2 regions of the Lysobacter sp. SCRH-1R genome follow, and region 1 is predicted to be linked to the other one. Evidence: predicted binding sites of a transcription regulator. Region 1 holds the regulator's gene; the other holds the start of a gene.
The links. Region 1 encodes FliA, which starts transcription of late flagellar genes. Its sites were predicted from a motif close to TAAAGTTTNNCNNNCNNNGGCCGATAA; they were not measured.
Positions count from the first base shown of each region.

Region 2: a site for FliA is predicted at 5,646-5,672, ahead of motA (flagellar motor stator protein MotA). Genes of this name have one in related genera too.

Region 1 covers NZ_CM173227.1:3,360,346-3,374,789, forward strand. Annotated here, with positions in the region: gene flhA (flagellar biosynthesis protein FlhA) at 1-1,619, shown strand, start outside; gene flhF (flagellar biosynthesis GTPase FlhF) at 1,764-4,004, shown strand; gene AC3ANK_RS15430 (MinD/ParA family protein) at 3,988-4,890, shown strand; gene AC3ANK_RS15435 (RNA polymerase sigma factor FliA) at 4,887-5,654, shown strand; gene cheY (chemotaxis response regulator CheY) at 5,775-6,167, shown strand; gene AC3ANK_RS15445 (protein phosphatase CheZ) at 6,164-6,802, shown strand; gene AC3ANK_RS15450 (chemotaxis protein CheA) at 7,014-8,732, shown strand; gene AC3ANK_RS15455 (flagellar motor protein) at 8,874-9,614, shown strand; gene motD (flagellar motor protein MotD) at 9,631-10,743, shown strand; gene AC3ANK_RS15465 (ParA family protein) at 10,743-11,522, shown strand; gene AC3ANK_RS15470 (chemotaxis protein CheW) at 11,584-12,807, shown strand; gene AC3ANK_RS15475 (STAS domain-containing protein) at 13,107-13,388, shown strand; gene AC3ANK_RS15480 (response regulator) at 13,434-13,799, shown strand; gene AC3ANK_RS15485 (chemotaxis protein CheA) at 13,916-14,444, shown strand, end outside.
Region 2 covers NZ_CM173227.1:502,006-516,449, forward strand. Annotated here, with positions in the region: gene AC3ANK_RS02165 (TonB-dependent receptor) at 1-1,958, shown strand, start outside; gene AC3ANK_RS02170 (MFS transporter) at 2,083-3,564, shown strand; gene AC3ANK_RS02175 (glycoside hydrolase family 43 protein) at 3,585-4,601, shown strand; gene AC3ANK_RS02180 (aldose 1-epimerase) at 4,591-5,403, shown strand; gene motA (flagellar motor stator protein MotA) at 5,697-6,551, shown strand; gene motB (flagellar motor protein MotB) at 6,553-7,542, shown strand; gene AC3ANK_RS02195 (dodecin) at 7,663-7,872, shown strand; gene AC3ANK_RS02200 (response regulator transcription factor) at 8,118-8,894, opposite strand; gene AC3ANK_RS02205 (VOC family protein) at 9,046-9,426, shown strand; gene AC3ANK_RS02210 (ligase-associated DNA damage response exonuclease) at 9,435-10,433, shown strand; gene AC3ANK_RS02215 (ATP-dependent DNA ligase) at 10,430-12,028, shown strand; gene AC3ANK_RS02220 (hypothetical protein) at 12,151-12,366, shown strand; gene AC3ANK_RS02225 (lipocalin family protein) at 12,478-13,029, shown strand; gene AC3ANK_RS02230 (hypothetical protein) at 13,099-13,515, shown strand; gene gnd (phosphogluconate dehydrogenase (NAD(+)-dependent, decarboxylating)) at 13,899-14,444, shown strand, end outside.

The DNA of each region.
Region 1 (14,444 bases):
CGCGCTTCATCCTCGACGCCCTGCCCGGCAAGCAGATGGCGATCGACGCCGACCTCAACGCCGGCCTGCTGTCGCGCGAGGACGCCAAGCTGCGCCGCGAGGAAGTGCGCGCCGAAGCGGACTTCTACGGCTCGATGGACGGTGCCAGCAAGTTCGTGCGCGGCGATGCGATCGCGGGCCTGCTGATCCTGGCGATCAACATCATCGGCGGCGTGCTGATCGGCGTGCTCCAGCACGACATGGCGCTGAAGGACGCCGGCACCACCTACGTGCTGCTCGCCATCGGCGACGGCCTGGTCGCGCAGTTGCCGGCGCTGTTGATCTCCACCGCGGTCGCGATGCTGGTCACGCGCGCCACGCGCGAGCAGGAAATGGGCCAGGCGGTGAGCACGCAGGTGTTGCATCCGCGTGCGCTGGCGGTGTCGGCGGCGCTGCTCGGGCTGGTCGGTGTCGTGCCGGGCATGCCGAACCTGCCGTTCCTGACGCTGGCCGCGCTGCTCGGCTTCGCCGCGTGGCGCCTGCATCGCAAATCGCTCGCGCCGCCGCAGGACACGCCCGAAGGCGAGGCCGCCGCCACCGCCGCCGCGCAGCCGGAACTGAGCTGGGACGAACTGCGCCCGGTCGAACCGCTGGGCCTGGAAGTCGGCTACCGCCTGATCGCGCTGGTCGACAAGCACCAGGGCGGCGAACTGCTGGCGCGCCTGAAGGGCGTGCGTCGCAAGCTCACGCAGGACCTGGGGTTCCTGATTCCCGCCGTGCACGTGCGCGACAACCTGGAACTCGCGCCCGGCAGCTACCGCGTGCTGGTGCACGGCGTGCCGATCGCCAGCGGCGAGATCCATCCCGACCGCCACCTCGCGCTCGATCCGGGCCATGTGTTCGGCAAGGTCGACGGCATTCCCGGCAAGGACCCGGCGTTCGGGCTGGATGCGGTGTGGATCCTGCCGAGCCAGCGCGCGCAGGCCGAATCGCTGGGGTACACGGTCGTCGATGCGGCGACCGTGATCGCCACGCATCTGTCGCACCTGGTGCGCGAGCGTGCGGCGGAACTGCTCGGCCACGAGGAAGTGCAGCAGCTGCTGGCGACGCTGGGCCGCGCCTCGCCGCGCCTGATCGAAGACCTGACGCCGAAGCTGCTACCGCTGTCGACCATCGTGCGCGTGCTGCAGTCGCTGCTGGCCGAACGCGTGCCGGTACGCCAGCTGCGGCAGATCGTCGAAGCGCTGCTGGAGCACGGCCCGCATACGCAGGACCCGGCGCTGCTGACGGCCGCGGTGCGCACCGCGCTGGGCCGCTTCATCGTCCAGGAACTGAACGGACTGGGCGCCGAACTGCCCGTCTATACCTTGGCGCCGGCTTTGGAACGGGTATTGCAGGACTCCGTCAGCGGCCAGGGCGCCGCGCTGGAACCCGGACTCGCCGAGCGTCTGCATCAGAACCTCAGCGAGTGCGTCACCCGCCAGGAAAGCCGCGGCGAACCCGCCGTGCTGCTGGTCCCCGGCGGGATCCGTTCGGCGATCGCCCGGCTCGTGCGGCACAGCGTCCCCGCGCTGACCGTCCTGGCCTACGGCGAGGTGCCGGAGGACAAGCGGTTGCGGTTGGTGGGGGCGGTGGGGTGATTTCGATCCGTGATTCGTGATTCGTGATTTGTGATTCGTCAGGAGCAAACGCCGATGGCCCACAGGTACCGACCACATCACCGCCGCAGTTGTTCACCGCTTTGACGAATCACTAATCACGAATCACGAATCACGGCTCTCACCATGCGAATCAAACGTTTCACCGCCCCCGACATGCGCACCGCGCTGCGCATGGTGCGCGACGAACAGGGTCCCGACGCGGTGATCCTGTCGAACCGTCCGGTCGAGGAAGGCATCGAGATCGTCGCCGCCACCGACTACGACGAATCGCTGGCGCAGCAGGCCCTGCGCGCCGCCTTGCCGTCGCTGCCGGCCACGCCGGCGCCGGTGGCGTCGCCGAGCACGCCGGCGACGGTGGCTGCGGTGCCGGTGGCGAAGCAGCCCGAAGCCGATCGACTCCCTCCCCTGCGTGCAGGGGAGGGTTGGGAAGGGGTCGCGAAGCCGCGCAGCGGCGAGCTTGCACGCCATACAACCAACCGCGCAGGGCTCGGCGCTACCGCGCCGGGCTCCCTCCTCCCAACCCCGGCCTCCAAGGAGGGGGAGGAGCAAAACCGCTCCGCGGCGAACTCGGAAGAGAAATCGCGCTTCGGCTCGCTCGCCGCGCTGCTGACCAAGCCATCGAAGTCCAAGCCCGCCTGGACCGCGCCGGTCGGCGAAGCGCCGCGCGAGGACGCGCGCGCCCACATGGAGCGCATCGAAATGAAGAACGTGGAACCTGCGCAGGCCACGCGCGTCGAACTCGAACGCGACGAACCGGCCGTGGTCACGTTGTCCGCCGGCGCGCAGCCGCGCGCGAAGATCGCCGAATCGCCGATCCGGGGCCGCGCCGTGTTCGCCATCGGCGACGGCACGCCGCTGCAGACCGCGCCGCGCATGCCGAAGTCCGAAACGGTCGTGACGGCCTCGCCGCTGCCGCCGCCGGACACCTCGCGTTTCGACGCGATGATGGCGGCGCTGATTCCGCAGGGGGAGAAGTTCGAAGCGACGGCGGCGGCCTTCTCGAATGCCGCCATCGCCGAAGCGGCTGCGAACGCCGGCAAGGTCGCCGCCAGCAACGAGGCAATGCGGGAGAGCGCCACCGATCGGGAGGAGGCCGCGCCCACGGCCGCCTCTCCGATCGGTGGCGCTGTCCTCTCTTCCGACGCTTCGGCGAGTGGTGCGGGCGAGTACCGCAGCCTTGCGGATCTGTGGAGCGATGACGCGTTGCTTCCTTCTCCTGGAGGTCGGGATCACGTCGAAGAGGTCGCTGCCGCAGGGGGTTCTGCCTCCTACATCGATCTGTTGAGCAATCCCTCCGTTGCCCCTCACCCCAACCCCTCTCCCGTGGGGAGAGCGGCCCAGTCGGCCGCGATCTCGAACGTCGCCCCGAACAGCGCCGCTGCGAAAGCCGAAGCCCCCCACCTCCACGCCGTCCCCGACAACCGCGACCCCGCCTTCATCGCCATGCGCGACGAACTGGCGACCATGCGCGCCCTGATCGAGCGCGAACTCGGCCAGCTCACCGTCGAACGCCTGCGCGGATCGCCGGCGCGGGCCGCCGCGTTCGACATGCTGCTGCGCTACGGCTGCGACGAAAATCTGGCGCAGACCATCGCCGGCCGCATCGACGCCCGCCTCGAGCCGGCGCAGATCCGCGAACCGGTGCTGGAAGAACTGGCGCGCGCGATTTCCGTCGCCCGCCACGAACCCATCGACGACGGCGGCGTGATCGCCCTGGTCGGCCCGACCGGCGCCGGCAAGACGACCACCGCCGCCAAGCTCGCCGCGCGCTTCGCCCAGCGCCACCGCGCCCGCGACGTCGCCCTGGTGACCACCGATACCGAACGCCCCGGCGCCACGGAGCAGCTGCACATCCTCGGCCGCCGCCTCGGCGTGACCGTGTGCGAAGCCGCCGGCCCGGAGGCGCTGAACGACGCGCTCGACCAGCTCGCCGACTACCCGCTGGTGCTGGTCGATACCGCCGGCCACGGCCTGCGCGACCGGGCGCTGCTCGGCCAGATCCTCTGGCTGCGCGCCGCCAAGCGCGTGCGCAGCCTGCTGGTGCTGCCGGCCAACACCAACGCCCACGACCTGGGCGAAGTGGTCCGCCGCTACCGCCCGGCCTCGCCGGAAGGCGTGGTGCTGACCAAGCTGGACGAGACCGGCCGCCTGGGTTCGCCGCTGTCGGTGCTGGTCCAGCAGGGCCTGAGCCTGGCCTACACCACCGACGGACAGGCGGTTCCGGCCGACATCGCCGCCGCCGATGCACATCGCCTCGTTTCGACCCTCGAGAAAGTGCGACGTGCTGCCGATAACCCCCTCGGGTCTCTCGATTCCCGCCCTGTGACCCTCCCCACCGAGGACCGCCATGCATTCGCCAGCTGATCTCAACGCCACCTCCGCCGCCAACGGCAGCGCGCGCGCGCCGGTACGCGTCATCGCGGTGGCCAGCGGCAAGGGCGGCGTGGGCAAGACCTCGGTGTCGGTGAACCTCGCCATGTCGCTGGTCCACGCCGGCCAGCGCACGCTGCTGCTGGACACCGACCTGGGCCTGGCGAACGTCGACGTGATGCTCGGCCTGTCGCCGCAGTTCACCCTTGCCGACGTCTTCGCCGGCCGCTGCGAACTGCAGGACACGCTGCTGGAAGGCCCGCGCGGTTTGTGGGTCGTCCCCGCCGCGTCGGGCAAGCGCCACATGACCGAACTGCTGCCGCAGCAGCACGTCGGCCTGGTGCACGCCTTCTGCCAGCTCGACCTGCCGCTGGACGCGATGGTGGTCGACAACGCCGCCGGCATTTCCGACAGCGTGCTGACCTTCTGCCAGGCCGCGCAGGACGTGATCGTGGTGGTCTGCGACGAGCCGGCCTCGGTCACCGACGCCTACGCGCTGATCAAGGTGCTCAGCCGCGAGCGCGGCGTCACCCGCGTGCAGGTGCTGGCGAACCAGGTCAACAACGCGATCGAGGGCAAGCAGCTGTTCGAGAAGCTCGAACGCGTCAGCGCGCGCTTCCTCGATGTCACCCTGCACTACCTCGGCGCGATCCCGCGCGACGAATGGCTGCGCCGCGCGATCCAGCGTCAGGAAGCCGTCGTCGAGGCCTTTCCCGGCTGCCCGTCGGCGCTGGCCTTCCGCGACATCGCGCGACGCGCCGGCAGCTGGCAGTCGCCGCTCGGCCCGCGCGGCGGCGTGGAGTTCTTCATGGAACGCCTCGTCGCCCATGGCGCGAATGCCGCCAACGCCAACGACCCGCTGAGGAGCGCCGTCGCATGAACGCCGCCGCCGCCCAATACAAGGCGACCCAGCGCGCGGCCGACCACGGCAACGCCACGGAGATCGTCGAGAAACACGGCGAACTGGTGCGCCGCATCGCGCACCACCTCGCCGCGCGACTGCCCGCGAGCGTGGAGATCGACGACCTGATCCAGGCCGGCATGCTCGGCCTGATCGACGCGGCGCGGAATTTCCAGGCCGATCAAGGCGCCGCGTTCGAAACATATGCATCCATCCGCATCCGCGGCGCGATGATCGACGAGATCCGCCGTGGCGACTGGGTGCCGCGTTCGGTGCATCGCCGTTATCGCGACGTGGTCGCGGCGACACGCGAGGTCGAACAGCGCACCGGCCGCGCCGCGACCGCGCAGGAAGTGGCGGTCGCGCTCAACGTCCCGCTCGACGAATACCACCGCATGCTCGAGGACGCCGCGCGCGGCCAGCTGATCAGCCTGGAAGCGCACCTGGACGAACACGACGGCGAACCGCACCTGGCGCACCACGCCGGCGCGACGCCCGCGCGCGAGTTCGAGCAGGTCGCCTTCAAGGAAGCGCTCGGCGCGGCCATCGGCCATCTGCCCGAGCGCGAACAGCTGGTGCTGTCGCTGTACTACGAGCAGGAACTGAACCTGCGCGAGATCGGCGCGGTACTCAACGTATCCGAATCGCGCGTGTGCCAGATCCACGGCCAGGCGATGCTGCGGTTGCGCTCGCGCCTGGGCGAATGGCGCGGGACGCACGGCGATGACGACGACGAGTTCTGACCGCCCGGGCAAGCGCAGCGCACCCGGGGACCCACGCGCACGACCCGGGTGCGCTCCGCTTGCCCGGGCTGCAACCGCCTGATCTTCCCTTTTGAACCACTTCGTATCGAGCAAGCCCACATGGACAAGAACATCCGCATCCTCATCGTCGACGACTTCTCGACCATGCGCCGCATCGTCAAGAACCTGCTCAACGATCTGGGCTTCCACAACACCGCCGAGGCCGACGACGGCTCGACCGCGCTGATCGAGCTGAAGAAGGCGCCGTTCGACCTGGTCGTCACCGACTGGAACATGCCGGGCATGCCGGGCATCGACCTGCTCAAGGCGATCCGCGCCGACGCGTCGCTGGCGAAGATCCCGGTGCTGATGGTCACCGCCGAAGCCAAGCGCGAGCAGATCATCGAAGCCGCGCAGGCCGGCGTGAACGGCTACGTCATCAAGCCGTTCACCGCGGCGACGCTGGAAGACAAGCTCAACAAGGTGTTCGAGCGCCTGGGAGCCGCCGCGTGACCGACGCGCCCTCCTTCGAGAAGGCGCTCAGCGAGGATCGGCAGGCCGTCATCGCGCGCCTGCACGCGGCGCTGTGGGCGCTGGAACACGACGACCTCGCCGGCTGGCGCAGCAACGTCGACGCGCTGATCCAGTGGCGCAGCCAGCCGCTGGTGCAGGGCCTGGCGAAGCTCGCGCGCGAACTGGACACCGCGCTGGGCAACGGCAGCGCGAATCCGAACGCATCGCTGCCGGAAGCCTGCGCGCGCCTCGAGCACGTCGTGCACGTGAGCGAGGACGCGAGCCATCGCACGCTCGATTTGATCCAGGAATGCGGCGTCCTGCTGGGCACGCTGCCGGATGCATCGACCGACGAACAAGCCGCGACCATCGCCGCGATCCGCTCGCGCATGTCGGAAATGACCGCGGCGCAGGGCTATCAGGACCTCACCGGCCAGATCATCCGCCGCGTCGTCGAACTCGTCCGTGCGGTGCATGCGGGTCTGGGCGAGATCACCGACGGCGAGGCGACGCCAATCCACCTTAGCCACCTCAACCACAACAACCGCGGTTACGGCCCGTCGGTGGCGGGCGTGGACCCGACGCCCGCGACGCAGGAAGACGCGAACGATCTGCTGTCGTCGCTGGGGCTTTGAGGCGTTCGACGCGAGTCATGCCGATGAGAACGGATGAAGCAAATCGCGGCGCGCGTCGCTCTTGTAGCCCGGGTAAGGCCGAAGGCCGCACCCGGGGCAACGTCTCCGGCGCCGCAAACCCCGGGTGCGCTTGGCTTACCCGGGCTACCAACGCCGGGCTCCGCGTGACCGCGTCACTCGTTCCTCACCCCTCTCCTCTCGTTTCCTGCTCATGAGCGCCATCGCCAACGACATCGCCGCCGACTTCCTGATCGAAGCGCGCGAGATCCTCGACCAGCTCGGCGAGCAGATGGTCGCGCTGGAACACGCGCCGACCGATCGCGACGCGCTCAACGCCGTGTTCCGCGGTTTCCACACCATCAAGGGCGGCGCGGGCTTCCTCGACTTCGGCCCGATGGTGGAGATCTGCCACGCGGTGGAGGATCGCCTCAACGTCGCGCGCGACGGCACCGTGCCGATGGACGCGGACGCGTTCGACGGTGCGCAGCAGTCGCTGGACCTGCTGGTGGACATGCTCGCGGCCGTGTCGAACGGCGAGGAACCCGAACACGCACCGGCCGGGTTGCTGCAGTCATTGCGCGACGGCGCGAAGGGTTTCGTCACGCACGTGCCGACGATTTCGGCGAAGCCGGTCGCGAAGCCGGCCCCTGCGGGCGACGCAATCGCACGGACTTCACCTCCTCCCCATCTCTCCCCGCAGGCAGCGGGAGGAGCAAAAGCCGCGGCTCCTTCAAAAGCCGCCGAAGACCCCACCGTCCGCGTCGACGTGCGCCGCCTGGACGCCATGGTCGACCTGGTCGGCGAACTGGTGCTCGCGCGCAACCGCCTGAAGACCATCCGCCCGCGCCTGCGCGACGAGGACCTCGACCGCGCCGTGACCGCGCTCGACGTCGCCACCTCGCGTTTGCAATCGGCGGTGATGATGGTGCGCATGCAGCCGGTCGGACGCGTGTTCGCGCGCTTCCCCAAGCTCGCGCGCGACGTCGCGCGGCAGGTGAAGAAGTCGGTCGAACTGGAGATCATCGGCGCGGAAACCGAACTGGACCGCAACCTCGTCGAAGCGCTGGCCGATCCGCTCGTGCACCTGGTGCGCAACGCGATCGACCACGGCATCGAATCGCCCGAGGCGCGCCGCGCCGCCGGCAAGCCCGAACAGGGCATCGTGCGCCTGTCGGCGCAGCAGGAAGGCGACCATGTCTCGATCGAAGTCAGCGACGACGGCGCCGGCATCGATCCGGAAAAGATCCGCCGCAGCGCAATCAGGAAGGGCCTGATCGATTCCGATGCCGCCGCGCGGCTGACCTCGGACGAATGCCTCAACCTGATCTTCATGGCCGGCTTCTCCACGCGCAGCGAAGTCAGCGACCTGTCCGGGCGCGGCGTCGGCATGGACGTGGTGCAGTCGAAGATCCGCGAACTGTCCGGCCAGGTGCAGATCCATTCGGAGGTCGGGCGCGGTTCGCGCTTCGCGATCCGCGTGCCGCTGACGCTGGCGATCCTGCCGACGCTGCTGATCGAACTGGACGAGGACGTCTACGCGCTGCCGCTGGTGCGCGTGGTCGAAGTGCTCGCGCACGAGCGCATCGAACCGCTGTGGGTCGACGGCCAGCGCATGCTCGACCTGCGCGACGAACCGCTGCCGCTGATCGAGCTGCGCACCTGGCTCGGCCTGCCGCCGGAACCCGGCGCGGCGACGACCTGCGTGGTGCTGCAGTCGGGCGATTCGCGCTTCTGCCTGACGGTGGATCGCGTGCGCGGTCGCGAGGAAGTGGTCATCAAGGCCCTGCCCCGCACGCTGCGCGGCCTGGCCGGTTACGCCGGCGCCAGCCTGGTCGGCGACGGCCGCATGGCGCTGATCCTGGATGTCGACGCGCTGCTCAGGACCGGCCTGCGGGCCAGGAACGAAGGCCGGGGAACCAGGAACGAGTGAAGGCAGGCCGGCTCAAGTCGGGCAGGCGGCAACCGTTAAGAACTAGGAACGGGTGAACAGGAACGAGACACGAGTGAGCGCTGACGTCCCTGCTCGTTTCCCGCTGCTCTTCCCTCGTTCCTGAGCCAGGACCATCGACCCATGGACAGACTCTCCGTCATCGGCATCGTACTCGCGCTGGTCGCCCTGGTCGGCGGCAGCATCCTGAAGGGCGCAGGCCTCTCCGGCCTGTGGTCGCCGGCGGCGTTCGTCATCGTGATCCTGGGCACGTGCGCGGCGATCCTGGTGCAGACGCCGATGGCGACGTTCAAGCGTGCGCTGGCGATCGTGCGCTGGGTGTTCCGCCCGCCGGTGCAGGACCGTCCGGCGATGATCGCGCGCCTGGTCGAGTGGTCCACCGTCGCGCGCCGCCAGGGCCTGCTCGGCCTGGAAGCGGAAGTGCAGGCGCAGGACGATCCGTTCGTGCGCAAGGGCCTGCAGATGGTGGTCGACGGCGTGGAGCCCGAATCGATCCGGCAGATGCTGGAGATCGAACTGCACGGCCAGTCGCAGCGCGACCTCGCCGCGGCGAAGGTGTTCGAGGGCGCCGGCATCTATTCGCCGACGCTGGGCATCATCGGCGCGGTGCTCGGCCTGATGGCGGTGATGAAGAACCTCGCCGACCCGAGCAAGCTCGGCCACGGCATCGCCGCCGCGTTCACCGCGACGATCTACGGCATCGGCCTTGCGAACCTGATGCTGCTGCCGATCGCGGCCAAGCTGAAGGGCCTGATCAACCAGCAGGCCGACGAGCGCGAGATGATCATCGAAGGCCTCATCGGCATCGCCCAGGGCGAGAACCCGCGCAACATCGAAGCGCGGCTCAACGGCTTCGTGGTCTGACGGAGCGCGCACGATCATGGCCGGTCGCCGCCGACACCAGCACGAGGAGCACGCCAACCACGAAGCGTGGGCGATCCCCTATGGCGACCTGATCACGCTGCTGCTCGCCTTCTTCGTGGTGATGTACGCGATTTCCTCGATCAACGAGGGCAAGTACCGCGTGCTGGCCGATGCGCTGTCGTCCGCGTTCGGCGGACCGCCGCGCACGGTGACGCCGATCCAGCTGGGCATGCACCAGCTGCGCGGTTCGGCGTTCGATCGTCCCTCGCTGGTGACGCCGGGTTCGAAATCCGGGCCGTCCTCGTCCACGCCCATCGCCTCGCCGCGCATGAAGCAGGTGCTCGACATGCCGACCTTCGGCGCCAGCGGCAGCGCGAAGGAGGCCGCGCGCCAGGTGAGCGAACGCGAGTCGGCGCAGGGCGCGCAGCTGCATTCGATCGGCCGGCGCATCCAGGAGGCGCTGTCGGAACTGGTGAAGCAGAAGCTGGTCACCGTGCGGCGCAGCTACAACTTCCTGGAAGTCGAGATCCAGAGCGACATCCTCTTCGCCAGCGGCGTCGCGGTGCCCAACCCGCGCGCGGTCGACACCGTGCGCCGCATCGCCACCGTGCTGGCCGACGAGCCCAACGCGCTGCGCGTGGAGGGTTACACCGACAACATGCCGATCGCGACGGCGCAGTTCCCGTCGAACTGGGAACTGTCGACCGCGCGCGCGGCGAGCATCGTCCACGTGATGGCGCAGGCGGGCATTTCGCCGGCGCGCCTCGCGGTGGTCGGCTACGGCGAATACCAGCCGGTCGCCGACAACGCCACGCCCGAAGGCCGCAACGCGAACCGCCGCGTGCTGCTGGTGATCCTCGCCAGTCCGCAGGGCCCTGACGCGGTCGAGGACCGCTCGCCGCCGACGATCGCCATGGACGACGACGCGGCTGATGACGACACGGCCGACGACGTCGCCGCCGACCTCTACCCCGCCGCGAAGGCGCCGGGCGCCGCCGCGGCCGCCGCGCGCGCGCATGGCGCGGGGAACGACGGCATCGCCGCCGAAACCGATCGCACCGCCGCCGACGCCGCGCGTGCGGCGGCGGCACGAACGAATTCCACCACCACCCAACCGGGAGCGGGCTGATGCGCGCCTGGGCAATCGCCAACCAGAAGGGCGGCGTCGGCAAGACCACGACGTCGCTGTTGCTTGCACGCGGCCTCGCGACCGCGGGAAACCGCGTGCTGCTGCTCGACCTCGATCCGCACGCGTCGCTGACGCGCGCCTTCGAGATCCCCGCCGATCCGCCGCCATCCGGCACCCACGACCTGTTCAGCGGCAGCGGTGCCGGGCTGCTCGAACTGGCGCGCTACACGCACGTGCCCGACCTGCAGGTCGTCGCCGCGCAGGCCGCGCTGGCGACGCTGGAACGCCGCGGCGCGACGCAGCCGGGCCTGGGCCTGGCGCTCGGTCGCGCGTTGCACACCGTGCGCGAGGTCTACGACTACGTGCTGATGGACTGCCCGCCCACGCTCGGCCTGCTGATGGTCAACGCGCTGGCGGCGGCCGATCGCCTGATCGTGCCGACGCAGACCGACCCGCTCGCGCTGCACGGCCTGGCCGACATGCTGCGCACGGCGGAGATGGTCGAGCGTTCGCGCCGCCGCCCGCTGCCGCGCCACGTGCTGCCGACGCTGTTCGACCGCCGCACGCGCACGGGCGTGGCGAGCCTGTACGAGTTGCAGGACCGCTACGGCGACCGCGTCTGGACGCACGCCGTGCCGATGGACACGCGCCTGCGCGATGCGGCCTCGCTGGTGAAGGCCGATCCGCCGGACGGTCGCGGCGTCGACATGTACCGGCGCGCATTGAAGTGGCTGCTGGAGCAGGAAGCCGCCGGCGATCAGCACAAGGAAGCGGCTTGAGATTTGCAGGGCCCTGCGTTGCCGCCTTCGCGCGCGGCGATGCGCCCGTAACGGAACCGACATGAACCATCCCGCCCTCGACGCCTACCTCGACGAACTGCTCGACCTCACGGTCGATGCGGTGGCGCCTGCGCCTGTGGCGGCGAATGCGCCGGTGATGGCGCTGGCGAGCGGTGAGGCTGTCGCTGACGGCAACGCTGCGCCGTCGGTGATCGATGCGGGGTTGCTTGCGGAATTGGACTCCGATCCGTTGTTCGCCGGACAGCTACGCGGCGCGCAGGTGCCGGGCTCCGGGCACGACCGCGCTGTGGACGTCACCCCTCCCCAACCCTCGCCTGCAGGCAGGGGAGGGAGCGTTGAGGCTGCAGCTCACGACGACGTTTCGACGACGTTGATCGACGCGGGTCTGCTTGCCGAACTGGACTCCGATCCGTTGTTCGCGACGAATGCTCCGGCAAGTCCGGCCACGTCGCGGATCGATCCGGGGTTGCTCGCCGAACTGGACTCCGATCCGCTGTTCGCTGCGCCCGAAGTCGCGGCGTCGCAGATCGATCCAGGCCTGCTCGCCGAGCTCGACTCCGACCCCTTGTTCGCTGCGCCGGACGTCGCCGCGCCGCAGATCGATCCCGGGCTGCTCGCCGAACTCGACTCCGATCCGCTGTTCGCCGCGGCCATGGCCGCACCGGCTGCGCCGTCCATGTCGAGCGCCGCGGCTTCTGCTTCGGCGTCGATACCGGCTTCCGCTCCCATCGCCGCACCCGCGCCCGCAACACCCCCGCAACCACCCGCCCACCGCCCCACCAGCGCGCAACCCGACGCCCGCACCGGCCTGCGTCCGGTCGAATTCACCCCGCCCGCGTTGCCGCCGTCGGTCACCACCACGCACCGCTGGCTGCGCGTCGCCGTGGGCGAGGACAGCTACGCGATCGAACTGCTGCGCGTGCAGGAAGTCGGCCGCACCGCGCCCATCGTCGCCATGCGTGGCGCGGCGCCGTCGGTGCTCGGCGCGATGAACCTGCGCGGGCGGATCGTGCCGGTGTTCGACCTGGGGCTGTGGCTCGGCACCGGCCGCGTCACGCCCGACGAGCGCGCGCGCATCGTCGTGGTCGAACGCGACAACGAACTGATCGGCGCACTGGTCAGCGCGGTCGACGACGTGGTGACGCTCGGCCCCGATCGCATCGAACCGCCGCTGATGGCGTCGCCGTCGCGGGCGATCGTGGGTGTCGCGCGCGTGGTGGCGAAGCCGACGGTGCTGCTGGACGCCAATGCCTTGTTCGGGTGAGGAGCGACGCTTGCGCGCCACTGGCGCGCGTCGAGACGAACGACCGGCCATGGATGGACGGGCCGGGCGTTCCGGGAGCTGAAGCGTCCCGCCATGGATGGCAGCGGTGCGTCCGATCGAAGCGGCTCTTGTAGCCCGGGTAAGGCCGAAGGCCGCACCCGGGGCAACGGCGCCGGAGACGATGTTCCCGGGTGCGCTTCGCTTACCCGGGCTACAAACGCCCGCCACGCCACGCACTCAAGTCCTCCCAACCCCCGCCGTTATCCCATTCGAATGACCACGGCGAACCGCACACAGCCATGAACGCACTGCCCCTTCCCTCCGACCTCGGCATCGAACACGTCGCCGACCTGCAGGCCGCGCTGCGCCCGCACCTGGAGGACGCCGAACCGCTTTCGCTCACCGGCGACGCCGTCGAGCGCGTGCACACGGCCGGGCTGCAGATGCTCCATGCCTTCGTGCGCGAACGCGCCGCGCTTGGCCTCGCCACCGTCGTGACCGGCGCATCGCCGGTGCTCGCCGACGCCGCGCGCCAGCTCGCGCTCGCCAAGAGCCTCGGCGTCGACGCGCCGACCGCCTGACCCCATCCCCACCTCTCCTTTCACTTCCAACAGAAGCCGGCCACGATGTCCAAGAACCTGCTGATCGTCGACGACTCCACCTCCATGCGGCAGATGGTCGCCTTCGCCCTCACCGGCGGCGGCTTCAACGTGCGCGAAGCCGAGGACGGCCAGGCCGCGCTCGACGTCGCCAAGACCCAGCGTTTCGACGCCGTGGTGACCGACGTGAACATGCCGCGCATGGACGGCATCGAACTGATCCGCCAGCTGCGCCAGCTGCCCGACTACCGCTTCACCCCGCTGCTGATGCTCACCACGGAATCCGGCGGCGACAAGAAGGCCGAAGGCAAGGCCGCCGGCGCGACCGGCTGGCTGGTCAAGCCGTTCGATCCGGAACAGCTGCTGGCGACGGTCCGCAAGGTCCTGGGCTGAAAGCGAGGAACGAGTGGTGAGGACCCAGAACCTGGCCAGTTGCGCTAGTTGATTCGACCCACCACCGCCGCGCCCTTCCCTCTCGTTTCCCGTTCCTACTCACTCATCACTCGCCCATGGACATCACCCGCTTCCACGCCGCCTTCTTCGAGGAAAGCCGCGAAAACCTGGACGCCATGGAAGCGGGCCTGCTCGCGATGGAGTCCGGTTCGGCAGACGGCGAGACCATCAACGTCGTCTTCCGCGCCGCGCATTCGATCAAGGGCGGCGCGGCGACGTTCGGCTTCACCGCGATCAGCGAACTGACCCACCAGCTTGAAACGCTGCTGGACGAAGCGCGCAGCGGCCGCCGCCAGCTCGACGCCGATGCGATCGGCGCGCTGCTGGTCGCCGGCGATGCGCTGCGCGGCCTGCTCGGCGCGGCCGAACACGGCGATGCGATCGACGAGGCGAATCTCAAGCGCGCGCACGACGGCCTGGCGAAGATGATGGGCCGCGAAGTCGCGTCCGCCGCGAAGACCGAAGCGAAGGCGCCGGAAATCGCCGAATGGCGCATCGGCTTCAAGCCGGCGCCGTCGATGTTCCTGTCCGGCAACGATCCGCTGCGCATCCTGCGCGAGCTGTCCAGCCACGGCGAACTGGGCG
Region 2 (14,444 bases), 1.3 Mb from region 1:
GGCTGCGCGACCACAACCCGGGCCTGACCAACGCGCAGATCGGCGAAGCGCTGATCCCGCGCCTCGGCCGCCCGGTGCACATGTCCGGCGATCGCGACCGCGATGCGTTCCTGGCTTCGGTGCAGTGGCGTCCGAACGAGAACCTCGAGGTGTACGCCGACGTCCTGTACACCGACGCGCACCGCACCAACGACCGCATCGACATCAACCTGATCGGCCGCAACGGCGCGATGGTTCCCACGAACATGCAGCTGGACGCGAACAACGTCGTCACCAGCGCCACGTTCGAGAACGCGCAGTACTTCCTCGAAGCCCGCCCGTACACCGAGGACGTGAAGTACTGGCAGTTCACGCCGGGGTTCACGTTCTACTTCGATGAGGACGTCAAGCTCGACGTGCAGGCCAGCGTGAGCCGCAGCTGGATGTTCCGCGACTCGCCGACGATCCTGTTCAACTCGCCGGTCACCACCGTGCAGTACCAGAACAACGGCGACCTCCCGACCACGCAGAGCGGCCTGGACCTCAACGATCCGAACATCGGCTGGACCTGGACCGGCGGTCGCGTGTGGGCGCAGAACGAGAAGCGCGTGACCACCACCGGCGGCCTGAACACGAGCCTCCAGCTGGGCGACGACCGCAACAACGTCACCTTCGGCATCGCCTACGACGAGAACTCCCGCTCGATCGTCGGCTTCGGCGACACCGGCACGAACTGGCAGCCGTACGCGTTCTCGCAGGTGCCCGACGCGGCGCTGCCGAACTACCTCAGGCCGGGTCCCGCCGGCTTCGTGACCGTCGATTTCGACCGCTTCATGGCCGACACGAACTACGCCTTCTACCGCGACTCGGCGGCCGAGGCGAACAACGCCAACACCAGCGCGCCGACCGGCGGTTTCGATGAGGCCAACACCGCGGCCTTCATCATGATCAACGGCGAGTCCGAGGTCTGGCATCGAAACCTGCGCTTCAACATGGGCGTGCGTTACGCGAAGACCGACCAGGACATCAGCGGCCCGGTCACCATCGGCGGCGTGCGCGAGTGGCAGACGCTGACCAGCGACTACAACGAATGGCTGCCGTCGTTCAGCGCGGCGTGGGACGTCGCCGAAGACGTGGTGCTGCGCACCTCGGCCTCGCGCACGATGACGCGTCCGAACCCGAGCTCGATGCTGCCGGCGACGACCTTCAGCGACATCTCGGCGCAGGTGGCGACGCAGGGCAACCCGGACCTGACCCCGTACACCTCGACCAACTTCGACATCGGCGGCGAGTGGTATACCGGCGGTGAGGGCTTCGTCGGCCTGACGCTGTTCAACAAGCGCATCAAGGGCTACACCTACCAGGGCGTGGTCACCCGTCCGTTCACCGACCTGGGCATTCCGTTCGAAGACCTGGTCGACGCGCAGCAGCAGGCGATCAACTCGCGCGGCGGCCCGGACGTCGCGACGGTGAACGTGCAGCAGCAGGTCAACGCCGACGCGGAACTCGAGATCAATGGCTGGGAAGCGATCTGGGTGCAGCCGCTGAGCTTCGTGCTCGACGGCCTGGGCTTCATGGGCAACTTCTCGAAGATCGACCTGTCGACCATCGGCAAGGACGCGGCGGCGCTGTCGAGCAACGTCTACGGCCTGTCGCCGACGATGTGGAACGCGACCATCTACTGGGAGAACGACGTCGCCCAGGCGCGCCTGTCGTACAACTGGCAGGAAGGTTCCGCGGCCAGCGGTGCGAACCAGCAGGGCATCCCGTTCGCGCAGCTGTTCGGCGAGGACCGCGGCCAGCTCGACCTGTCCAGCAGCTACACGCTGGTCAACGTGAAGTCCAAGCCGCAGATCTTCTTCAACGTGACCAACATCCTGGACGAGGAGCGCCGTTCCTACTTCGCCTTCGAGAACGCGGTCAACGACATGTACGATTTCGGCACCACGTACACGATCGGCGTTCGCGGCACGTTCTGACGCGGTAATCCCTCCCCCGCGCGAGCGGGGGAGGGTGGAACCAACCCGGCCCGTCCAGTGCAGCGCACCGGGCGGGCCGTGGTGTATATGAAGCGCAGCGGTACGGCGCCCACCAAAGGTGATCATGAACAGCACTTCCGAAACGTTGTCGGTCACCGAGAAGATCGGCTACAGCCTCGGCGACCTCGCCGCGAACCTGATCTTCCAGACGCTGGTGACGTTCCTGGCGTTCTTCTACACCGACGTGTACCGCATCCCCGCGGCCACGGCGGCCACCATCATCTTCATCGGCGGCATCCTCGGCGCGTTCGTGTTCACGCCGGTCGTGGGCATCGCCGCCGACCGCACCAATACGCGCTGGGGCAAGTTCCGTCCGTGGATCCTGTGGACGGCGATTCCGTTCGGCGTGTTCTCGCTGCTGGCCTTCAGCACGCCCGACCTCGCGCCCGGCGCGAAGGTCGCCTACGCGATGGGCACCTACGCGCTGCTGGTGATGATCTACGCGGCCAACAACCTGCCGTACTCGGCGCTCAGCGGCGTGCTCACCGGCAACATGGCGCAGCGCAACAGCCTGTCGGCGTACCGCTTCGTCGCGGTGATGGTCGCGCAGTTCATCATCCAGGCGTTGCTGCTGCCGCTGGTGCTGATCCTCGGCGACGGCGACAAGGTGCGCGGCTTCCACAACACGATGATGCTGTTCGCGATCGTCGGCACGGTGTTCTTCCTGGTCACCTTCTTCACGACGACCGAGCGCATCGTCCCCGCGCCGGAGCAGAAATCCAGCGTGAAGCAGGACCTGTCCGACCTCGCGCGCAACCGCCCATGGGTGGTGATGCTGATGCTCACCATCCTGGTGTTCATGACGCTCGCGCTGAAGGGCGGCATGTACGTGTACTACTTCAAGTACTACCTGAGCGAGCCGCACCTGGCCGGCTTCCTCGACGAGGTCGGCTTCAACGGCTTCATCGCGGGACTCAACTCGGTGCTCACCGGCATGGGCCTGACCGAGTTCCAGTGGCCGAAGGACGCGCCGACGTCCGCGCTGAGCCTGTTCAACGCCGGCGGCATCATCTTCATGATCTGCGGCATCGGCTTCTCGAAGAAGCTCGCCGACCGCTTCGGCAAGCGCGACGTGTTCGGCGGCGCGCTATTGGTGTCGACGCTGTTCATGCTGGCGTTCCTGCTGTTCCCGCCGCAGGCGACGTGGATCGTGTTCGTCTCGCAGATCCTGCACGGCTTCTTCTACGGCATCACCATCCCGCTGCTGTGGGCGATGATCGCCGACGTCGCGGACTACTCCGAATGGAAGAACCATCGCCGCGCCACCGCGATCATCTTCTCGGCGATGCTGTGCGGACTGAAGATCGGCCTGAGCTTCGGCGGCGCGCTGGTCGCCGGCATCCTCGCGTTCTACGGCTACGACGCCGATGCGGCGGCGCAGTCGGCGCAGACCGTCGACGGCATCCGCCTGGCGGTGAGCCTGTACGCGTCGCTGCCGTTCCTGGTGTGCGTGGTGCTGCTGTTCCTGTACGAGATCAACAAGCCGATGGAATCGCGCATCGAGCAGGAGCTCAACGCGCGACGACTGAACGCCGCCTCGGCCTGATCGACACCGGAGATTCCCCCATGACCGACCTTTCGCAGAACCAGGACCTGGGCGCCATCGCCGCCAGGGCGATCTCGCAGCCGCTGGTCACGCACATCTACACCGCCGATCCGTCGGCGCACGTGTTCGAGGGCAAGCTGTACATCTATCCCTCGCACGACATCGACGCGGGCATTCCGTTCGACGACGAGGGCTCGCACTTCGGCATGGAGGACTACCACGTCCTGCGCATGGATTCGCCCGACGGCGAAGCCATCGACTGCGGCGTCGCGCTGCACGTGCGCGACGTGAAGTGGGCGCAGCGGCAGATGTGGGCGCCGGATGCGGCGACGAAGGACGGCAAGTACTACCTGTACTTCCCGGCCAAGCGCAGCGACGGCGTGTTCCAGATCGGCGTGGCGGTCGGCGATCGTCCCGAAGGCCCGTTCGTGCCGCAGCCCGAAGCCATCCAGGGCAGTTACTCGATCGATCCGGCGGTGTTCACCGACGAGGACGGCGAGAGTTACATGTACTTCGGCGGCCTGTGGGGCGGGCAGCTGCAGAAGTACCGCGACAACGTGCGCAGTGACGCGCACGCCGAACCCGCCGACGACGAGCCCGCGCTCGGCCCGAAGGTCGCGCGCCTGCGCGGCGACATGCTGGAGTTCGCCGAGGCGCCGCGCGAGGTGGTGATCCTCGACGGGAACGGCCAGCCGCTGAAGGCCGGCGATCACGACCGCCGTTTCTTCGAGGCGTCGTGGGTGCACAGGTTCGGCGGGAAGTATTACTTCTCGTATTCCACCGGCAACACGCATTACCTGTGCTACGCGACCGGTGACAGCCCGTACGGGCCGTTCACGTACCAGGGCCGCATCCTCACGCCGGTGGTGGGCTGGACCACGCACCATTCCATCGTCGAGTTCGATGGGCAGTGGTTCCTCTTCTATCACGACTCGATCCTGTCGGGCGGCGTCACGCACCTGCGTTCGATCAAGGTCGCGCCGCTGCATCACGACGCCGACGGCCGCATCCGCACCATCGATCCCTATGGCGCGTGACGCCGCGACCGCGCGGCTCGAACCGGGCCCGCTGCTGACGCTGACGAACGGCGCGATGTCGGTCGAGGTCGCGCCGCAGGCGGGCGGACGCATCGCGCAGGTCCGCGTGGAGGGTATCGAACAGCTGGCCGGTTTCAGCGACGACAACGCGTCGATGCTGGCGTGGGGTTCGTACCCGATGGTGCCGTGGGCTGGACGCGTGCGGCGCGGCGCGTTCGATTTCGAAGGCGCGTCGTTCCGGCTTCCGGTCAACCTGGGCGCGCACGCGATCCACGGCGTCGGTTTCGCCCTGCCGTGGCGCGTGGATTCGCAGTCGGCGCACCGCGTCGAACTCTCGCTCGCGATGCCGACGGACGAGCGTTGGCCGTTCGGCGGGATCGCACGGCAACGCATCGAGGTCGAAGAGCGCGGCATGCGCATGACGCTGTCTGCGACCGCGGGCGCGCGCGCGATGCCGGCGGAACTGGGCTGGCATCCGTGGTTCCTCAAACCTGAACGCGTCGAGTTCGCGCCCAGCGCCTGGTATCCGCGCGACGGGGCCGGCATGGCGACGCGCCCGCTCGCGCCGCCGCCTCCGGGGCCCTGGGACGATTGTTTCCTGAACGATGCGCCGGTCGTCCTGCATCGAGGCGGCCAGCGCGTCACGCTGACGTCGGACTGCGCGCACTGGGTCGTCTACGACATGCCCGAGCGCACGACCTGCGTCGAACCGCAGAGCGGGCCGCCGGACGCGTTCAATCTGGAGCCGCGCAGGCTGGCCCCGGGCGAGACGCTGGAGCGGTGGTTTCGCCTGGTCTGGTGAGTGCTTCCGTCAGGCCCACCCGACTCCCTCCCCTGCGTGCAGGGGAGGGAAGACGTGCACAGCGCCGCAGCCTGAACGAAGGCGATTGAAAGCGAAGCAAGGGCACCAGCCGCATCATCGCATCGCACGTCCCGCCCCTCACCCCAACTCCTTCTCCCGGAGGGAGAGCGGCTCGAGAACAGGAATGCGACACCCATCAACCTGTCGGCATTGCGCGCCTCAACCTGTCGGCATTCCGCGCCTCAACCTTCCCGACGCAGCGCCGTTATCCCCTTCGAAGTTTGGGGCGGCTCATGTTCATCATCATCGGTTTCATCGTCGTAATCGGCAGCGTTCTGGGTGGTTTCGTTCTGTCGCACGGCAAGCTGGGCGCCCTGTGGCAACCCTACGAGCTGCTGATCATCGGCGGCGCGGCCGTGGGCGCGTTCCTCGTGGCCAATCCGCTGAAGGTCGTGAAGGCCTGCGTGGGCGGCATTCCGCGCCTGCTCAAGGGCTCGCACTACAAGAAGGCCGACTACGTCGACATCCTCGCCATGCTCTACGACGTGCTCATGAAGGCGCGCCGCGAGGGCATGATGGCGATCGAGCGCGACGTGGACGAACCGGCGTCCAGCGAGCTGTTCCAGAAATACCCGAAGCTGCTCGCCGACACGCGCCTGATGGAATTCACCACCGACTGCCTGCGCCTGATGGTCAGCGGCAATTTCGAGGCGCACGAACTCGAGCAGGTGCTCGACATCGAACTCGAAACCCACAGCAAGGAGGCCGCCGAGCCCGCGCACGCGCTGCAGGTGCTGGCCGACTCGCTGCCGGGCTTCGGCATCGTCGCGGCGGTGCTGGGCATCGTGATCACGATGGCGTCCATCGGCGGCGAAGCCGCGGAAATCGGCCATCACGTGGCCGCCGCGCTGGTCGGCACCTTCCTCGGCATCCTGCTGGGCTACGGCTTCGTCGGCCCGCTCGCGGCGGCGATGCACCACCACGCGCAGGAAGAAGCCAAGGCGTTCGAGATCATCAAGATGGCGCTGGTGTCGAGCCTGCGCGGCTACGCGCCGAGTGTGGCGGTGGAGTTCGCGCGCAAGCTGCTGTTCTCCGACATGCGGCCGGCGTTCGCCGACCTCGACGCGCACCTGCGCGGAAAGCGCTGACATGGCCGCCAATCGCGAACGGCCGGTGATCATCCTGCGGCCGGTCAAGCGCGTGGCCGCGGGGCACCACGGCGGCGCGTGGAAGGTCGCGTACGCGGACTTCGTGACCGCGATGATGGCGTTCTTCCTGGTGATGTGGATCGTCGGCATCACCGACAAGCAGCAGCGCGCCGCGATTTCGGAATACTTCAAGAATCCCAGCGCCGTCGTCGGCCAGTCGCTCAAGCCCGCGCCCGGCGCGAACGGTCCGGGCGGCGCGGCCGACCGGCTGATTCCGACCACCAGCGCGGTCGCCGTCGCCGGCGGCCACGGGGCGGAATTCGGTGCGCGCGAGCCGATGAAGATCTCGCCGAAACAGGCGAAGGACCTCGCGCGCGAGGAAGAACGCCGGCGCCTGGAAGAACTGAAGCGCACGCTGGAAGCGGCGGTCGAACGCAGCCAGGCGCTGGCGCCGTTCAAGGACCAGCTGCTGATCGACCTCACGCCGGAAGGCCTGCGCATCCAGATCGTCGATCGCCTCAACCGCCCGATGTTCGACACCGCGAGCGCGCGGCTGAAGCACTACGCGCACACCCTCCTGGGCGAGATGGGCGGGCTGCTCAACGACGGCCACCATCGCATCGCGCTCGGCGGCCACACCGACGAGGTGCCGTACCACTCGGGCGGCGCCTACGGAAACTGGGAACTGTCGGCCGAGCGCGCGAACGCCGCGCGTCGCGCGCTGGTGCAGGGCGGGCTGGACGAGGGCCGCATCTCGCGCGTGGTCGGCCTGGCGGCGTCGGTGCCGTTCGATCGCAACGATCCGTTCGCGCCGGTGAACCGCCGCATCAGCATCGTGGTGCTGAACCCGGAAGCGGGCAACGTGCCGCCCGCGGACAGCCTGCCGGGCACCGCGCCGGGCCATGGCGCGCCGGCGCCGGGTGCGATGCCGGAGGTCGGGCCGACGCGCGTCGCGAAGACGGCCGGCGAAGCGGAACGCGGGAACGGCTAGCGCGGACGTCGCGGGCGGAACCGCGGCGTCGAGGCCGGCTCACGGGCACGTGACGGCCGGGGACTATGATCGGCCGGCGCGCGCCGCGCGGACGTCCGACTTCCTCCACGGAGAACTCCCATGAGCGAGCATGTCTACAAGCACCTCGAGCTGACCGGCTCGTCGAAGACCAGCACCGACGACGCCATCCGCCGCGCGATCGAACGCGCTTCGCAGACGGTGCGCAACATCAAGTGGTTCTGCGTGCAGGACGTGCGCGGGCACGTCGAGGACGGCCAGGTGGCGCACTGGCAGGTGACGATCAAGGTGGGGTTTACGTTGGAGGAGTGAGGGAGTGGTGGTTGAGGGGCTGTCGTCTTCCACCTTCAACTTCTCGTCCCGGCGAAGGCCGGGATCCGGGCGGATGGCCTTTCCGTCATCGGCAATGTCATCCAGCGAAAGCTGGAATGCATCCTGGTTTTCGCGGGATCGGAAAGAGCAAACGCGCGGCGCTGTGATGCGCCGGCGGTTCGACGTGCCTACTTCGTTGCCCCTTACCCCAACCCCTCTCCCGGAGGGAGAGGGGCTCAAACAACTCAATGCGCGCCGGCCACCGCCGGCTGCTGCGCCGCATAGCGATTCTGCGAAACCGCCGGCACGCTTTCGCGCGGCGCCTGCGAATCGGACAAATCCGCGACCTTGTATCCCGCCGTCTGCATCGTATGCAGCAGCGGATTGTCGAACGGCCGGTCGATGGTCTTGCGCAGGTTGTACAGGTGGCTGCGCAGCGTGTCCGAGTCGGGCGATTCGCCCTTCCAGATCTCGCGCTCGATCTCCTGCCGCGACACCACGCGCGGCGATTCGCGCATCAGGATGCTCAGCAGCTGGAAACCCGTCGGCGACAGATGCAGTTCCAGGCCGGCGCGGTGCACCGTCATCGCTTCCGGATCGAGCACCAGGTCGGCCACGCGCAGCACGCCGCCGCCCATCGCCTTGCGCCCGCGGCGAATCAGCACGGCGACGCGCGCTTCCAGCTCCTGGATCGCGAATGGCTTGGTCAGGTAATCGTCCGCACCGGCTTCAAGGCCCGTGACCTTGTCGTCGAGCGTGTCGCGCGCGGTGAGCATCAGGATCGGCGTGGAGCGGCGCTGCTCGGCGCGGATGCGCCGGCACACGTCCAGCCCATCCAGGCGCGGCAGCGAGCGGTCCAGGATGATCGCGTCGTAGGTGTTCTCCGCGGTGAGTCGCAGCGCGTCGGCGCCGTCGCGGGCGAAGTCGACCTCGTAGCCGCGCGCTTCGAGGAACTCGCCGACCATCTCCGCGATCGCCATGTGGTCCTCGACGATGAGGATCAGTCCGCCGGCCGCTTTCATGGTGTCTCCTTCACTAACGTGGGAATTCGATCAGTGAAGGCTGCGAATCCCGTCGTGAAAGCAACGTGAGCGCAAACCCCCGCGTACACGCAACCGCGACGCGACGCACGGTTCACCGCGTGCTGATCGACGCGCCGATACAGTGGCGTTCATGCATCGGAGCCGGCTCGGGCAGATCGTCATCGACTGCAACGGCGACCTGGAGCGCGCCGCGGCGTTCTGGTCGGCGGCGCTCGGCCATCGCGCCACGCCGCTTCCCGATCCGCAGGACGCGCATTACCGCCAGCTCGATACGGCGCCGGAACAGCCGAACATCCTGCTGCAACGCGTGGATCATGCCAGCCGCGTTCATCTGGACGTCGAGACCACCGACGTGGAAGCCGAAGTGCGGCGGCTGGAGGCGCTCGGCGCGCGGCGCGTCGCGCAGGTGCGCACGTGGTGGGTGATGGAGGCGCCGACCGGCCACCGCTTCTGCGTGCTGCGCCCACAACGCCCGGGCCTCGCCGAACACGGCCACGCGTGGGGCGATTGAGCGCGTCGATGGGCGCAGCGCGCGAGCTGGTCGAACCACGCCTCGAAGGGCTGTATTGCGCGGCCGGCGATTTCCACATCGATCCGTGGCTGCCGGTACCGCGCGCGGTGATCACCCACGGCCACGGCGACCACGCGCGCGAAGGCATGGGCGAATACCACTGCACGCCGGGCACGGTGCCGATCCTGCGCTGGCGCCTGGGCGAGCCGCGCATCGTCGGGCACGCGCACGGCGAGACGTTCGACATGGGCGATGCGCGCGTGTCGCTGCATCCGGCCGGACACGTGCTGGGCTCGGCACAGGTGCGCATCGAAGCCGGCGGCGAGGTCTGGGTGGCGTCGGGCGATTACACGCGCCAGCCGGATCCGACCTGCGCGCCGTTCGAGGTCGTGTTCTGCGACGTGTTCATCACCGAGGCCACGTTCGCGCTGCCGGTGTATCGCTGGCCCGGCACGCGCGAGGTCGTGGCCGAAATCGCCCAATGGCGTCGCACGTGCCAGGCGCGCGGCGAGGCGGCGATCCTGTTCTGCTACGCGCTCGGCAAGGCGCAGCGCATCCTCGCGGAACTGGCCGCGTTCGACGAGCCGCCGCCGCTGTTGCACGGCGCGATCGCCGCGGGCGTGGAGGTATATCGCGCGGCGGGCGTGGCGATGGCGGCGACGGAACTGGTGTCCGATCAGCCCGCCCGCGGCGATCACGCGGGGCGTCTCGTGCTCGCGCCGCCGTCGGCCGCGGGCAGTCCGTGGCTGCGGCGGTTCCGTCGCGCGCAGCAGGGGTTCGCGTCGGGCTGGATGCGCATTCGCGGCAATCGCCGGCGGCACAATTTCGATCGCGGTTTCGTGATGTCCGATCACGCCGACTGGCCCGACCTGCTGCGCACCATCGAACAGACCGGCGCGCGGCGCGTGCTCGCCACCCACGGCAGCACCGACGCGCTGGTGCGCACGCTGCGCGAACGCGGCGTCGACGCGCACGCGCTGCGCACCGGATTCGGCGAGGATGCATGAAGCGCTTCGCCGCCCTGTATCGCGAGCTGGACCAGAGCACCGCGACCGGCGACAAGCGCGCGGCGCTGATCGCGTACTTCCGCGACGCGCCGCCGCTCGACGCGGCGTGGGCGTTGTGGCTGCTCGCGGGCGGCAAGCTCTCGCGCATCGCCAACACGCGCGAGTTGCACGAGTGGATCGTCGAGGAAAGCGGTCTGCCCGCCTGGCTGGTGGAGGAAAGCCACGGCCACGTCGGCGATCTCGCCGAGACATTGGCGCTGCTGCTCGACGACCCGGTCGCGCCGCCGCCGGAGCGTTCGCTCGCGCAGTGGATCGAAGGACATCTGCTTCCCGTCGCGAACCAGGCGCCGGAGCTGCGCCGCGGCGCCGTCGTCGAAGGCTGGCGCACGCTGCCGACCGACCAGCGCCTGCTGTTCAACAAGCTGCTCACCGGCGCGCTGCGCGTGGGCGTCTCGCAGCGCCTCGTGCAGCAGGCGCTGGCGGAACTGTCGGGGCTCGACATCGCGCTGATCGCGCAACGCATGCTCGGCGCATGGACGCCGACGCCGCGGTTCCTCGGCGACCTGCTCTCGCCCGGCGTGCTCGAAACCGATCGCCGCCAGCCGTATCCGTTCTTCCTCGCCTCGCCGCTGGAAAGCGCGCCGGACGCGCTCGGGCCCATCGACGACTGGCTGCTGGAATGGAAGTGGGACGGCATCCGCCTTCAGCTGATCCGCCGTTCCGGCGAGATCGCCTTGTGGTCGCGCGGCGAGGAGCGGCTGGATGGTCGCTTTCCCGAAGTCGAAGCCGCCGCGACGCGACTGGCGGAGGACGCAGTGATCGACGGCGAACTGCTCGGCTGGCGCGAAGGCGACCGGCCGCTGCCGTTCACCGCGTTGCAGACGCGCATCCAGCGCCGCAAGCCCGGCGCGAAAACGCTGGGCGACACGCCCGCGCGCGTGCTCGCCTACGACCTGCTCGAACTGCGCGGCGAGGACCTGCGCGAACGTCCGCTGCACGAGCGTCGCGCGTTGCTGGAGCAACTGCTTGCGGGTTTCGAAAGCCGCGTGATCGTCGTGTCGCCGCGCGTGATCGCACGCGACTGGAACGAAGCGGCGGCCCTTCGCGAAGGCGCGCGCGAACGCGGCGTGGAAGGGCTGATGCTCAAGCGGCTGGAGTCGCCGTATCGCACCGGGCGGCGGCGGGGCGACTGGTGGAAGTGGAAGGTCGATCCGCTCACCGTCGATGCGGTGCTGCTGTACGCGCAGCCGGGGTCGGGCCGGCGGAGCACGCTGTTCACCGACTACACGTTCGGCCTGTGGGACGGCGATGCGCTGGTGCCGGTGGCGAAGGCGTATTCGGGCCTGAGCGACGAGGAGATCCTGACGCTGGACCGCTGGATCCGCGCGAACACGATCGAACGCTTCGGCCCGGTGCGTGCGGTGACGCCGCAGCATGTGTTCGAGCTGGGCTTCGAAGCGGTGAATCGCAGCACGCGGCACAAGTCGGGGATCGCCGTGCGGTTCCCGCGCATCCTGCGCTGGCGGCACGACAAGCCGGCGCCGGAAGCGGATCGGCTGGAGACGCTGCGCGCGCTCGGTGATGGCGGGACGTGAGGGTGCCTCGCGCCTCACTCGCGAGCCTTGAATGGCATTCAAGAAAGCCTTCCAGAAACGTCGCTTTTTCGCGCGCCGTCGGCGACGCACGATGGACGCACGTCAAGACAGGGAGTCCCGCCATGAACCTCTTCACCGGTCTGCTGTTCCATCACGGCCACATCCACGACGTGGATCTGGCGATGTCGCTCGCAGGCGTCGACAACGCGCCGACGCAGGAGGAAGCGCGCAGGCGTGCACGCGAGGCGCGCCTGGAACGCCGCCGCCGTCGCGCCACCTTCCACAGCCACGCGGTGTCGTCGGTGTGCGGCACGACGGCGTTGTCGCCGTTCCGCTGAGCTTCGCCCCCCGAAGCGGGCGCCTTCGGTCGCACCGGGCCGCGCACGACCGCTCACGCGGAAACGACACGGCCACGGTGACCCTGCAGGTCCAGGCGATGAGGACCTGCCATGCCGCGATCCCGAATGCCGTTCGTGTCCGCGCTCGTGCTGCTGGTCGCGCTCGCCGCGCCCGTGCGCGCGCAGGAGCAGGTCAACGTCCCGGTCGAGGCGCTCGACCTGCAGCGCTACAGCGGCCTCTGGCACGAGATCGCGCATCTGCCGATGTTCTTCCAGCGCCAGTGCGTGGGCGACATCACCGCGACCTACACGCCCAACGCCGATGGCACCGTCGGCGTGCGCAACGCGTGCCGCACGAAGGACGGCACGACCGACGTTTCCGACGGCATCGCGCGCCCGGTCGAAGGCAGGCCCGGCGCGCTGGAAGTGCGCTTCGCGCCCGACTGGCTCGCGTGGCTGCCGATGACCTGGGCGGATTACTGGGTGATCGACCTGGATCCGCAGTATCAGTGGGCCGTCGTCGGCGGGCCGGATCGCGAGCACCTGTGGATCCTCTCCCGCCAGCCCGAGATGAACCGCGCGCTGTTCCAGCGTCTGAAGGCGAACGCGGCGATGAAGGGCTACAACCTGCGCGAGCTCAAGGTGATGGCGCCGCTTCGCTGAACGGGCGGATCGCGACGCCCCCGGCGACGCGAACGGCCTAGAATGCGCGCCCCGGTCCCGAGTGATTCCATGTCCCGCAATTCCAAGGCCAAACGCGACGCCCGCAAGAAGAAGGAGCCGGGCCGGCCGATCCGCCGCCTCGGCGCGGCGTTGCAGCCGCATGCGCAGCTGCTCGATGCCGACGACGCGGCGATCGGCGGCGTGGGCTGGCGCGATGGCGAATGGCTGCTGGTGCTCGGCGGCCAGGTCGCCGCGCGCAGCGACAGCGCCGCGATGGCGCTGGCGATGCTGCGCCACGTCGTCGCCGTGCAGGAGCGCGCCGGGCGCGAACTGCGCCTGGAGGCTTCGCCGCCGCTGCTCAACGCCGCGGCACGCGAGGCGGCGGCGGTGGGGCTGACGCTGGAGGAGCACCTCGCGGCGCTGGAGCAGGAGCGGATGGAGCGCGATCCGGTGGTGCCTTCGGCGGCACCGTCGTTGCCGCATTGAGTGCGGCGGATGGCCTGAAGCTCTTCTCCTTCCCCTGCTTGCAGGGGGAGGTTGGGAGGGGTGTGACGCGGGATGGCGCCGAGCTGGTGCGCGGTCCCAGCTTTTCGATTCTGTTTCTTCCGTTGCGGCGCTGAAGCTCGCCGCTGTCGCGGCTTCGCACCCTCCCCAACCGCGCGGCCGCCGGGCATGGCCCGATGGCGTTCGTCGGCATGCGCGCAAGCGTCCCTCCCCGCCCCTTCAAGCAGGGGCAGCAACAGCGCGCAGGCCCGGCTCGTCGGCCCTTTCACACGCGCTTAGCACACATCCCCAAGGATGAACTGCGCCCGCGCATGCGCCATCCTGTCGCCACCGCGGCGCATCGGCCGCCTGTCATCGGAGTCGGCATGGAACTGGGCATGATCGGATTGGGCCGCATGGGCGCGAACATGGCGCAGCGGCTCGTGCGCAACGGGCATCGCGTGGTGGGCTTCGATCCCGGCGCGCAGGCGCGCGATCGCGCCGCGCAGGGCGGCATCGAGCCGGTGGACTCGCTCGCGTCCCTGCTCGACCGCCTCCCCGCGCCGCGCGTGGTGTGGATGATGGTGCCGGCCGGCGATCCGGTGGACCGCACCATCGCCGACCTGCTGCCGCAGCTGTCGCGCGGCGACACCCTCGTCGATGGCGGAAATTCGTTCTACAAGGACACGATGCGCCGCGCGCGCATGCTCGCCGAACACGGCATCGCCTACGTCGATTGCGGCACCAGCGGTGGCGTGTGGGGATTGAGCGAAGGCTACAGCCTGATGATCGGCGGAGAGGACGGGCCAGTGGAGCGGCTGCGGCCGGTGTTCGAAGCGCTTGCGCCGGCGACGGATCGCGGCTGGGGCCACGTCGGCCCGAGCGGCGCCGGCCACTTCACCAAGATGGTCCACAACGGCATCGAATACGGA